2 regions of the Nocardiopsis eucommiae genome follow, and region 1 is predicted to be linked to the other one. Evidence: riboswitches for the same ligand, from Rfam matches in the RefSeq annotation. Region 1 holds a riboswitch; the other holds the start of a gene.
The links. A riboswitch is a leader RNA that binds a small molecule or an ion and turns the genes downstream of it on or off. The one in region 1 is predicted to bind thiamine pyrophosphate.

Region 1 (5,609 bases):
CGGGCCGCCGAGGCGCACGCCGCCCTGGAGGGCCGCCGTGTGCTGGGCAAGGTGCTCCTGGTCCCCTAGGAACTCCGGGGACCGCGCTCGACGTGGTCGGGTCTGCGCGGCCTCACATCCGGGCCCTCAGCACGTCGACCTCACACCCCGGCGCGAACGGGTCGAAGCCGTGCTCGACCAGCCAACGCACCCCCAGGAGGGCGCGCGACGACCACCACGCGCGGACCACGTCGAGGTCGACGTCGGCGCCGTAACCGGCGGCGACCTCCGCCAGGTGCCCCTGGTTCCCGAGCGTCAGGGTGGCGAGGTCGAAGAGGGGGTCGCCAGCGCCCGCCTCGGACCAGTCGATGACGCCGGTGACCTCGTCGCCCTCGACGAAGACGTGCTCCCTCTGGAGGTCCCCGTGCGTGAAAACCGGGGTGTAGGGGCGGATCGCGGCCTCGGCCACCCGGCGGTTACGGGCGACCAGGTCGGCGGGCAGGACACCGTTGGTCACGAGGAGTTCGCACTCCCGGTCGAGCTCCGCCGCCCACTCGCCGGGGTCCCGGCGGCGTCGACCGGGCCAGGGAGGTGGCGGAGCCTCGTGCAGTCTCCGGACGGCGGCGCCCACCGCGGTCCAGGCCGCCGACGAGGCGGTCGACGGCTCGCCCAGACGGCCCAGGGCCGTCCCCGGGAGCGCGGCGATCGCGAGCACGGGCGGCCTGCGCCAGAGGACCTCCGGGGTCGGGACCGGCGCGAGGGACATCGCCTCGACCTCGACGTCGACACGCGCCTGGTCGGCGTCCACCTTCAGGAACACGTCACCGACGCGCAGTGTCGCGCGCTCGGAGTGGGCGACGACGACCTCGACCTCATCCATGGTGGACCAGTATCCCCGGGACGGCCGTCGAGGTCACCGGGTTTTCGCGACGGTCAGGCGTCGCCGCGCCGTGCGGTCAGGCGGGCCCGGAGCGCGCTGGCCGCCGCTCGCGGATCCTCGGCCTCGGTGACGGCGCGCACCACGACCACGCGGGTGGCCCCGGCGTCCAGCACCCGGTCCACGTTCTCCAGGTCGATGCCGCCGATCGCGAACCAGGGCCGGTCGGTGCCGAGCGCGGCCGCGCGCTCCACCAGTTCGAGTCCGGCCGCCGGGCGGCCCGGCTTGGTCGGGGTCGCCCAGGTCGGGCCCACGCAGAAGTAGTCGCTCCCGGGCTCCTCCGCCGAACGGGCGGCGGCCTCGGGGTCGTTGTTGGAGCGGCCGACCAGCGGGTCGGCGCCGATGATGTCGCGGGCCAGGGGAACCGGCAGGTCGCGCTGGCCCAGGTGCAGGACGTCGGCGCGTACCGCGCGGGCGATGTCGGCGCGGTCGTTGACGGCGAGCAGGGCCCCGTGGCGCTCGCACGCCTCCCTCAGGACCTCCAGGGCGGCCAGTTCCTGGCGGGCCTCCAAGCCCTTGTCCCGGAGCTGGATGATGTCCACGCCTCCGGCCAGGGCGGCGTCCGCGAACTCCGCGAGATCACCGCTCTCGGTCCGGGCGTCGGTGCACAGGTACAGAAGGGATGCGTCCAGGCGCTCGCGCAGGCTGGTTCCGTGGCTCGTCCTCACGCGCCCCACCCTAACCAACGGCCCGGGGGACGTCACCGGGGTGGTGCGTCCCCGGGCCGTGGACGGCTCAGAAGGCCATGCCCTGGGCCCGCCGACGGACCTCGGTGCCCCGGTTCTCCCGCATGGCCTGGATCGGCGTGCCCGGCAGGGTGTCGTCCGGGGTGAACAGCCAACGCAGGGCCTCCTCGGTGGAGAAACCGGCGTCGGTCAGCAGCACGATGGTGCCCGGCAGACCCTTGACCAGGTCCGGGCCGTCCAGGAAGGCGGCGGGGATGCAGAGTTCGCCACCGCGCACCACGCCCATGAGGCGGTTCTCGCGGATGAGCGTCTTGATGCGGTTGGGGCTCACGCCCAGCGGCGCGGCCGCCTCACGCAGGGTCAGCCATTCGCCGACGAGTTCGTCGAGTTCACGATCGCTTTGTGTCACCCACCCAATCTGCCACACCCGGCCGGGCTCCGGAGACCATCGCCCCGCCCCCGGACGCCCCGCCTGGGAGATCCCCGCCACGACCGCCCTGGACGGGTTGTCCTAGGATGAGGGCGAGGACATGTCCCGCGGGAGCCGGGTGGACCCGGCTGAGAGGGAGGCTCACCGCCTCCGACCGCACGAACCTGATCCGGGTCATTCCGGCGAAGGGAGTGGAACACGGCGCCGTGCGCAGCAACGAGGTTCCCCCACAGAAGACGATTCATCCCACCAATGCGGTGGTCGTGGTCGGCGGCGGCGTCATCGGCCGGGTCACCGCTTGGCGGGCCGCCCAGCGCGGCCTGTCCGTGACCCTGGTCGAGCCCGACCCCGTCACGGCGCCCTCCGACGCCCGCGCCTCCTCGACCGTCGCGGCGGGCATGCTCACCCCCGCGACCGAGGCGGTCTTCGGCGAGGAGGAGCTCATGGAGCTCGGGGTGCGCTCGGCGCGCCTCTACGACGACTTCGTCGCCGAACTCCAGGAGGCCAGCGGGATCGACGTCGGCCACCGCCGCACCGGGACGCTGCTGGTCGCCTTCGACCGCGACGACCTCGCGGTCCTCACCGACCTCCACGCGCTCCAACAGCGCCTGGGCGTCCCCACCCAGCGGCTCACCAGCCGCGAGTGCCGACGCCTCGAACCCACGCTCGCTCCGGGCGTGCGCGGTGGCGTGCTGGCCCCCGAGGACCACTCCGTGAACCCGCGCGCGCTGCTCCTGGCCCTGGCGCGGGCCGGGGAGCGGGCGGGCGTTCGCGAGGTCCCCGGGTACGCGGAGGAGATCACCTCCCCCGGGGCTGACGGCGCGCGCCTGGGCGTACGCCTGGCCGACGGGACCGCACTGCCCGCCGCGCAGGTGGTGCTCGCCGCCGGATGCTGGGGCGACCGGGTACGGGTGCCCGAACCGGTGGTTCCGCCGCTGCGCCCGGTCAAGGGGCAGCTGCTGCGCGCCCGGGTGCCCGCCGGGGAACCGCCGCTGGTCACGCGCACCGTGCGCGGCCTGGTGCGCGGGTTCCCCGTCTACCTGGTACCCCGGGCCGACGGCGAGGTGATCGTCGGCGCCACCCAGGAGGAGCTGGGCCACGACACCTCCCTGACGGTCGGCGGGCTCTGGCAGGTCCTGCGGGACGCGCGCGAGCTCGTCCCGGGGGTGAGCGAGCTGGAGGTCGTCGAGACCTGCGTGGGGCTGCGGCCGGGTTCCCCCGACAACGAACCCCTCCTGGGGCCCACACGGGTCCCGGGACTGCACCTGGCCGCCGGACACTTTCGGCACGGGGTCCTGCTGGCCCCGGTGACCGGGGAGGTCATGGCCGAGGCACTCACCACCGGCGCGCTGCCCCCGTACGCGCGCCGGTTCTCAGCCAGCAGACGGACGTGGGAGTAGCAGTGGAACTGATCATCAACGGACAGGCCCGGGACAGCGAGGCGACCACCGTGGACGGGGTCGTGCGCGACCTCACCGACGCCGGGGACGGCGCCGTCCCCGGCGGGATCGCCGTCGCGGTCAACGACGAGGTGGTGCGACGCACCGCCTGGACGGACACCGAGCTCTCCGCGGGCGACCGCGTGGACGTGCTCACCGCCGTACAGGGAGGCTGAACCATGACACAGACGTCCGAGTCCGTGACCGTCGCGGCACACGTGTCGGAGGACCCGCTGGTCATCGCGGGGGTCTCCTTCGGGTCCCGACTCATCACCGGCACCGGCGGGGCGCCCTCGCTGGAGGTCCTGGAGGACGCCCTCCTGGCGTCGGGAACCGAACTCACCACCGTGGCCATGCGCCGGATCACCCCGGGCACCCAGGGGTCGGTGTGGGACGTCCTGGAGCGCAACCGCATCCGCCCGCTGCCCAACACCGCCGGGTGCTTCACCGCCGTGGACGCCGTGCGCACCGCGAGGCTCGGCCGTGAGGCCCTGGGCACCGACTGGGTGAAGCTGGAGGTGGTCGCCGACGAGCACACCCTCCTGCCCGACCCGGTGGAACTACTGGACGCCGCGGAGGCGCTGGTCGACGACGGCTTCACTGTCCTGCCCTACACCAACGACGACCCGGTGCTGGCCCGTCGCCTGGAGCAGTTGGGCTGCGCCGCCGTGATGCCGCTGGCCGCGCCGATCGGTTCGGGCCTGGGCATCCGCAATCCGCACAACCTGGAGCTGATCGTCGAACAGGCCGAGGTCCCGGTGATCGTGGACGCGGGCATCGGGACGGCGAGCGACGCCGCCCTGGCGATGGAGCTCGGGTGCGACGCGGTGTTGTTGGCCACGGCCGTGACACGCGCCCGGGAGCCGGTGCGGATGGCGGCGGCGATGCGCGACGCCGTGCGCGCCGGTCGCGGTGCGCGGCTGGCCGGACGCATCCCGGTCCGCCGCCACGCCAGGGCCTCCAGCCCCGACGTGGTCTGAGTCCGCCGGGAGGACTCCGGTGCGGTGGTCCGGGGCTCCGGACCTGGGACGATCACCCGTTCCGGCACACCGCGCGAACCCCCGGTGACGACACGCGAACGGACCGTTACCGACGGGTTTGGTCCCGTCCCCTACCGTGGGAGGGTGCGCGTGCCGCGCGACGGCACCGCACCCTCAGACCGCCCAGGCGCGAACGCCCCGAACCGACCCTCCGGTCGGGCTCCACGACGGTGGACACGGGGGCCGTCGCGACCGTGAACCGCGGGGCAGACCTGACACCGGCTTCCGCTATCGTGTCGGATCGACACCAGGTGTCGGGTACGCGCCACCGGCCGCGAACGCCCGCGCTCCCCGCAGCAAGGACACAACTCCGCCGTGGACATGACGACTTCCGACCCGCTTGTAGGCGCGACGCTGGACCGTCGCTACTTCGTCGAGTCAAGGATCGCCGGTGGCGGCATGGCGACGGTCTACGTCGCCCACGACCTGAGGCTGGACCGACGCCTGGCCCTCAAGGTCATGCACCCCTCCCTGGCCCAGGACCCGACCTTCGTCCAGCGCTTCATCAACGAGGCGCACTCGGTCGCCAAGCTCTCCCACCCCAACGTCGTGCAGGTCTTCGACCAGGGTGAGGACCAGGGACACGTCTTCCTCGCCATGGAGTACGTCCCGGGCCAGACCCTGCGCGACATCCTCAAGGCACACGGACGACTGGCTCCGAAGCAGGCCCTGAACTTCATGGCCTCGGTGCTGGCCGCGCTGGGGGCCGCCCACCAGGCCGGGATGGTGCACCGCGACGTCAAGCCCGAGAACGTCCTGATCAGCAAGGACGGCCGGGTCAAGGTGGCCGACTTCGGTCTGGCCCGCGCGGTGGAACAGTCCAACCAGGGCCTGACCCGCACCGGCACGCTCATGGGCACGGCCGCCTACCTGGCGCCCGAGCAGATCGAGAAGGGCACCGCCGACGCGCGCAGCGACGTGTACGCGGCCGGGATCATGCTCTACGAACTGCTCACCGGCGGCCAGCCGCACACCGGCGAGACCCCGATCGCGATCGCCTACCAGCACGTGACCGAGGACGTTCCGCGCCCCTCCCACTTCCTGCCGAACCTGCCGCCCGAGGTGGACGGCCTGGTCACCAAGGCCACCGAGCGCGAC
Region 2 (5,609 bases), on a different contig from region 1:
CGGCCATCTCCTTGATGTCGGCTCCGGCCACGAACGCCCGCTCGCCGCCGTAGAGCACCACCGCGCGCACGGAGGGGTCCGCGGAGACGGTGGCGGCCGCCTCCGCGATCTCCCGGGTGACCGTGCCGTTCAACGCGTTCAGCGCCTTGGGACGGTCGATCCGGATGACGGCCACACCGGGGTTCTCCGGATCGGCCTCGACGCGCACGAACTCGCTCACGTTCTCCACCTTCTTCGCTTCGACGTCAGTGTCCGCTGCTTACCTAACCACCCGGGTCAGCGGAAGAGCAGCACCAGGGTCCCCAGGCGGGCCGACACGGCGTAGGCGGTCACCAGCAGCAGTGCGGTACCCACCAGCAGGAGGGTGTCGGCCGCCCGCCAGCGGCTGTACCGCGCGTGGGTGCGGGGCCCGGTGCCGAAGGCCCGCGCGTCCATCGCGGTGGCCAGCAGCGTCCCGGTCCGGATGGACCGCACCAGCAGTGCGAACAGCCGTCCGAAGAACAGCGAGACGATCCGCAGGGGGTTGCTCCCGGCCTCCAGCCCCCGTGCCCGGCGGGCCAGGGTGATGGTCCGCCACTGGTCGGCGAGCAGCGGGATGAGCCGCAGCGCCGCGAGCACGCCCATGGCGGGGCGCTCCGGCACGCGAAGCCGCTGCACGAGGCCGTCGGACATCTCCGTGGGGTCACTGCTGATCGCGGCGAGCAGCCCGGGCAGCGCGATCGCCAACAGGCGCACCGCCGCGCCCACGGCGCCCTCCAGACCGTGCTCGCCGTACAGGTAGTTGACCGCGCCGCTGCTGAGCCCCATGAGCAGGAAGGGCCCGCCCAGGACCAGCAGGGTGCGCCGGTCCACCCCGCTGAACGGCACCGTGACCAGTACCGCGAGCAGGACGAGTCCGCCGGTGACGGCGTCCACCGCCGGGATCAGCCCGATGCCGATCAGCAGCGCGGCCAGCAGCTTGGCGGCCGGGTTCAGGCCGGTCAGCCAGTACCGGGCGCCGCCGCCCTCGGGCACATCCAGGGTGAGGGTGTCCCCGCCCTTGGCGCGGGGCACGTCCGGGCCGTTCGTGTGCCGGGAACTCACGCCTCCCCCTCTCGTGACGTCGCGGACCGGGCCGCCCCGACGGGTGCCGCGCGTCCCTCCGCGACCCGTACTTCCACGTCCGTCAGGCGGCGCAGCAGGAGTTCGTCGTGGGTGGCCATGACCACGGCCCGTCCCTCGGAGCGCAGGGCGCCGAGGAGCTCCACCAGCTCCGTCCAGGTACGGGTGTCCTGGCCGAAGGTGGGCTCGTCCAGCACCAGCAGGTCCGGGGCGTGCGAGGGGCCGGAGCTGAGCGCGGTCGCCACCGAGAGGCGCCGCTTCTCGCCGCCGGAGAGCGTGTACGGGTGCACCTCGGCCAGCCGGGTCAGTCGCAACCGCTCCATCAGCTCGCCCACCCAGGCGTCGGTCTCGGCCGCGCCCATCCCCGCGCGCAGCGGCGCGAAGCGGAGTTCGTCGCGGACCGTGGCGGTGACGAACTGGTCCTCCGCGTGCTGGAACACCGTGCCCACGTGGCGGGCGAGGCGGCGTGCGGGCCAGCGCACGAGCGGGCGCCGGTCGGTTCCGGCAATCGGACCGCGCGGCAGCACCTCGCCCCGGTGCGGACGCGAGAGCCCGGCCAGCATGGTGAGGAGCGTGGACTTGCCCGCGCCGTTGGGGCCGGTGAGTGCGGTGGCGGTTCCGGCGGACAGCATGACGTTCACGTCGTCGAGCACCGTCCGCCGGGGGGCGGCGCGCACGCCCACCTGGAAGGGGGTGCGGGCGCTGACGCCGACGGTCTCCACCAGGGGCACGCCGCCGGGAGCGGGCGTGAGCTCGGGGACGGGTTCGTTCCCGGGGATCCACACGCCCTGGTCGGCCAGCGAACGGCCGTGTTCCGCGAACACCCGCGCCGGGGCGCCGTCCGCGATCACTCCCCCGCCGGGTTCGACCACCACGACCCGGTCCACCAGGTCGACGACGTCGGCCACCCGGTGCTCGACCAGCACGAGGGTGGCCTCGGTCTCCGCGAGCAGGCGGGAGAGCAGGTCGCGCACGAGCACGGCCCCGGCCGGGTCGAGGTTGGCGGTGGGTTCGTCCAGGAGCAGCAGACGCGGCCGCATGGCCAGCGCACCGGCGATGACCAGGCGCTGCTTCTCACCTCCGGAGAGGGCGCCCGTGGAGTGCCGGAGGCCGTAGGGGAAGCCGACCTCCGTCAGGGAGCGCTCGACCCGGGGCCAGATGTCCTCGGGGTCCACCCCCAGGTTCTCCAACCCGAAGGCGACGTCGTCCCCGGCCCGGGCCATCACGAGCTGGGTCTCGGGGTCCTGGCTGACCAGTCCGACCCCGCCGCGGCCCCGGTCGGCGGGGGCGCCGTCCACCAGCAGCGAGCCCTCGTGCTCCCCGCTGATGGCGCCGTCCTCGCCGGTGAGCCCGGCCAGGGAGTGCAGCAGGGTGGACTTCCCCGCGCCCGAGGCCCCGAGCAGCAGGACCCGCTCCCCCGGTTCGACGGTCAGGTCCACTCCGCGCAGGGCGTGGGTGTCACGGCCGGAGTGCTTCCATCCCCAGCCGGAGAGTTCGACGCGAGCCCCGCGCGCGTTCGGTCGTGTCACGGGTCAGCCCCTGGCCGAGGGGAAGGGGGCCAGCGCGCCGGACCTGGCCAGCGCCGTGGTGAGCAGGCGCGCGCCCACGCCCGCGATGACGGCCGCGCTGAGGACCACGATCACGCCGTAGGTGAGCTGGTACTCAAGGGGCCAGGTGACGTTGTAGGCGATGTTGTCGCGGATGGCCGGGGAGAGCCCGGCCACGGCGGCTGCGAGCACGGCCACGCCCATGTTCCAGCGCCGGTAGGCGAAGGCGAGGAAGACCAGTTCGGGCAGCAACCCCTGGAGGGTGCCGTCGACGACGACCATGACCCCCCACTGGGTGCCCAGCACGGCCGAGACGGAGGCCGCGGCGATCGAGGTGAGCAGGGCCGCGCCGGGTTTGCGGATGATGAGCCCGCCGAGCACGCCGGAGATCAGCCACATGCCGTAGACGACGGCCTGCCCGGGCGGGAACGCCACGAACAGCGGTGTGGTGACCGACCAGACGATGTTCCACAGCCAGAAGACGACGCCGACCGCGACGCCGATCACGGCGGCCACGACGATGTCGACGGTGCGCCAGCTCCGGGCCTTGGCAAGGATCTCCTGGACGCGGCCCACGGGCTCCGCGGTGGTTCCGGTGCCGGTCCCGCGGTTCTCGGTACTCATGCTGGTTGATGTCCCTTCGTCGGGGTGACGAGGGCCCATGTGGCCAAGAGCGCCGGTCGGGCGCGCGCTGGCGCACGCACGACGGCGGTTTCCTACGACTTCCTTCGCTGGCATGACCCAGATCAGGTGTGTAAGGGTCTGCGGCCGGGTGCCGCACTCTCAGCGCTCACGCGCTCCCCTGTCGGATTGCCTCCATTATGGGGCAAACAGGATGCGCGGTGAAGACCTTCCCTCGGGACACGCAGGAGCGGGGATGCGCCCGGCGGTGCTCGCCGGTCGCACCCCCGCTCGGGTGCCGCCACGGGTGCGTCGACGCACCTGGGGTCAGCAGCTCAGGTTCGACCCCGTGGTGGTGCCGAGGATCTGGGCGAACTGCGTGAAGGTGTTGATGCGGCTCTGCACCTGTCCCGGGTTGCCGCCGTTGCACTCGATGGACCCGTTGATGGAACGGATCGACTCACCGAAGCCGTGGCCGTCGACGATGGCGGTGTGCCCCGACATCGTCCCGGCACCGCTCTGGGTGTTCCAGAACCAGAGTCCGGTCCGCCAGGCGATCGCGGCGTCCTGCTCGACGAGGTAGGGGTTGTTCAGCAGGTCGATGCCGAGGGCGTCCCCGGCGGCCTTGTAGTTGTAGTTCCAGCTCAGCTGGATCGGGCCCTTGCCGTAGTAGGCGTCCTGACCGGCCGGGCAGCCGAAGGGCTGGCTCGGGTCGCAGTAGTGCGGGTAGTTGTCCTCGTTGATCTCCTTGATGTACACCAGCCCGCCGGTCTCGTGGCTGACGTTGGCCAGGAAGGCGGCGGCCTCGCGCCGCTGCACCTCGACGCTTCCGGTGTTGGTGAAGCCCGGGTAGGAGCTCAGGGCGTCGGTGAGGCCGGAGTAGGTGTAGAAGGGGTTCCGGTTCGGGAACATCTGGTTGAACTGGGCCTCGCTGACGACGAAGTCGCTGGGACCGGGCTGTTCGCCGCCCCCGTCGTTTCCGCAGGGGCCCTGGTCGGCCCAGACGTCCGAGGTTCCGGGACGCTCGTTCTGCGTCCACCACTTGGCGGTGTAGTTGCGGCCTTCGAAGGAGACCTGGCCGCCGCCGGTGTAGACGGCGGAGGAACTCCAGGCCGTCGCGCAGGCGGTGGCCGCCGTCGCGACGGTCGCGGGGAGGGCAACGAGCACAGCCGCGATGGCGCCGAGCACCGCGAGCTGACTCAGGAGACGTCGGATCACGTGATCACACTCCTAGGGTGCGGCGCTGCGTCCGACCGCGCGCCGCAGGGGGGTGACGTCACCTAAGCAAGAGTGGTCTAGACCTGTCAAGGTCCAGACCACGGAAGGTGAGAACCGGGTGACGGTCCGGATCGGAACGGCGGCCCGCCTCCCGGCCCGGCGGCCGGTCCGCCTCGCGACGGTCTCCCGTGGTCACCGGACCGGGGGGCTGCTTCCGAAGGCGTCTAGGTGCCCCCGTCGTCTCCCGTGCCGCCTTCGCCGGTCCCGCCTCCGCCGGTGCCGTCCGCGAGATCCTCCGCGTCCTCGGCGTCCGTGTCGCTCCCGCCCTCGTCGTCATCGTCGTCGTCACCGCCCCGCTGCTCGGGAGGCTCGGTCTTCGGGTCGCCGAAGGCGCCCGGCGACCCCGCGAACGCGTCCGAGGGCAGGTGCTTGGTGGCGCCGCGCATGCTCTCCTGCCAGATCGGGCCGGGCAGGGTGCCCCCGTAGACGATCTCGAAGTGCTGCCCGCCGATCGTCACGCCCTGGAGCGGGTTCTCCTCACCGCCGCGCACGTCGCCCACGACCACGGCCGAGGAGAGGTTCGGCGTGTACCCGGCGAACCAGGCGTAGGCGGCCCCGTCGGTGGTCCCGGTCTTGCCCGCGGCCGGACGCCCCAGGTCCAGCCCGTTGGCCGTACCCCCGTCGAAGGTCTGCTGGAGCAGGTGGTTGACGCCGTCGGCGGCGTCCTGCTTGACCGTGCGCTCGCACTCCGAGGTCGTCTTGAGCTCCTCGCCGGTGCCCTCCTCGGTCACCATGCGCACCGGGCGCGGCTCGCAGTACTCGCCCCTCGCGGCGAAGGTCGCGTAGGAGGAGGCGACGGTCAGCGGGGACACCTCCTGGTCCCCGAGCGTGAAGGAGCTCCACACCCCGAGGTCGCTGCCGTCCGCGCGGTGCACCCCGGCCTTCTCCGCCATCTCCGAGGTCTCGCACAGGCCGACGCGCTTCTGGAGCTGGGCGAAGTAGGTGTTCACCGACCCCTTGGTCGCGCTGATCATGTTGTGGCTGCCGTCGTCGCTCTCCCCGGCGTTGCGGATGCTCCACGAGGACATCCTGGTGCCCTCACAGTCGGACATCCCGCTCAGG

Region 2: it holds a riboswitch for thiamine pyrophosphate, as region 1 does, so the genes downstream of both, ACRWK8_RS03280 (ECF transporter S component) here and thiO (glycine oxidase ThiO) in region 1, are expected to answer to the same signal.

The regions. Positions count from the first base shown of each region.
Region 1 is NZ_CBDRIY010000008.1:23,260-28,868, forward strand. Features, by position in the region: gene ACRWK8_RS06650 (zinc-binding dehydrogenase) at 1-69, shown strand, start outside; gene ACRWK8_RS06655 (phosphotransferase family protein) at 113-859, opposite strand; gene thiE (thiamine phosphate synthase) at 913-1,584, opposite strand; gene ACRWK8_RS06665 (Rv2175c family DNA-binding protein) at 1,652-2,011, opposite strand; TPP riboswitch at 2,130-2,240, shown strand; gene thiO (glycine oxidase ThiO) at 2,239-3,432, shown strand; gene thiS (sulfur carrier protein ThiS) at 3,435-3,647, shown strand; gene ACRWK8_RS06680 (thiazole synthase) at 3,651-4,451, shown strand; gene pknB (Stk1 family PASTA domain-containing Ser/Thr kinase) at 4,827-5,609, shown strand, end outside.
Region 2 is NZ_CBDRIY010000003.1:155,178-160,786, forward strand. Features, by position in the region: gene ACRWK8_RS03265 (enoyl-CoA hydratase/isomerase family protein) at 1-220, opposite strand, end outside; gene ACRWK8_RS03270 (energy-coupling factor transporter transmembrane component T family protein) at 277-1,083, opposite strand; gene ACRWK8_RS03275 (ABC transporter ATP-binding protein) at 1,080-2,630, opposite strand; gene ACRWK8_RS03280 (ECF transporter S component) at 2,634-3,272, opposite strand; TPP riboswitch at 3,355-3,462, opposite strand; gene ACRWK8_RS03285 (glycoside hydrolase family 19 protein) at 3,597-4,487, opposite strand; gene ACRWK8_RS03290 (transglycosylase domain-containing protein) at 4,712-5,609, opposite strand, start outside.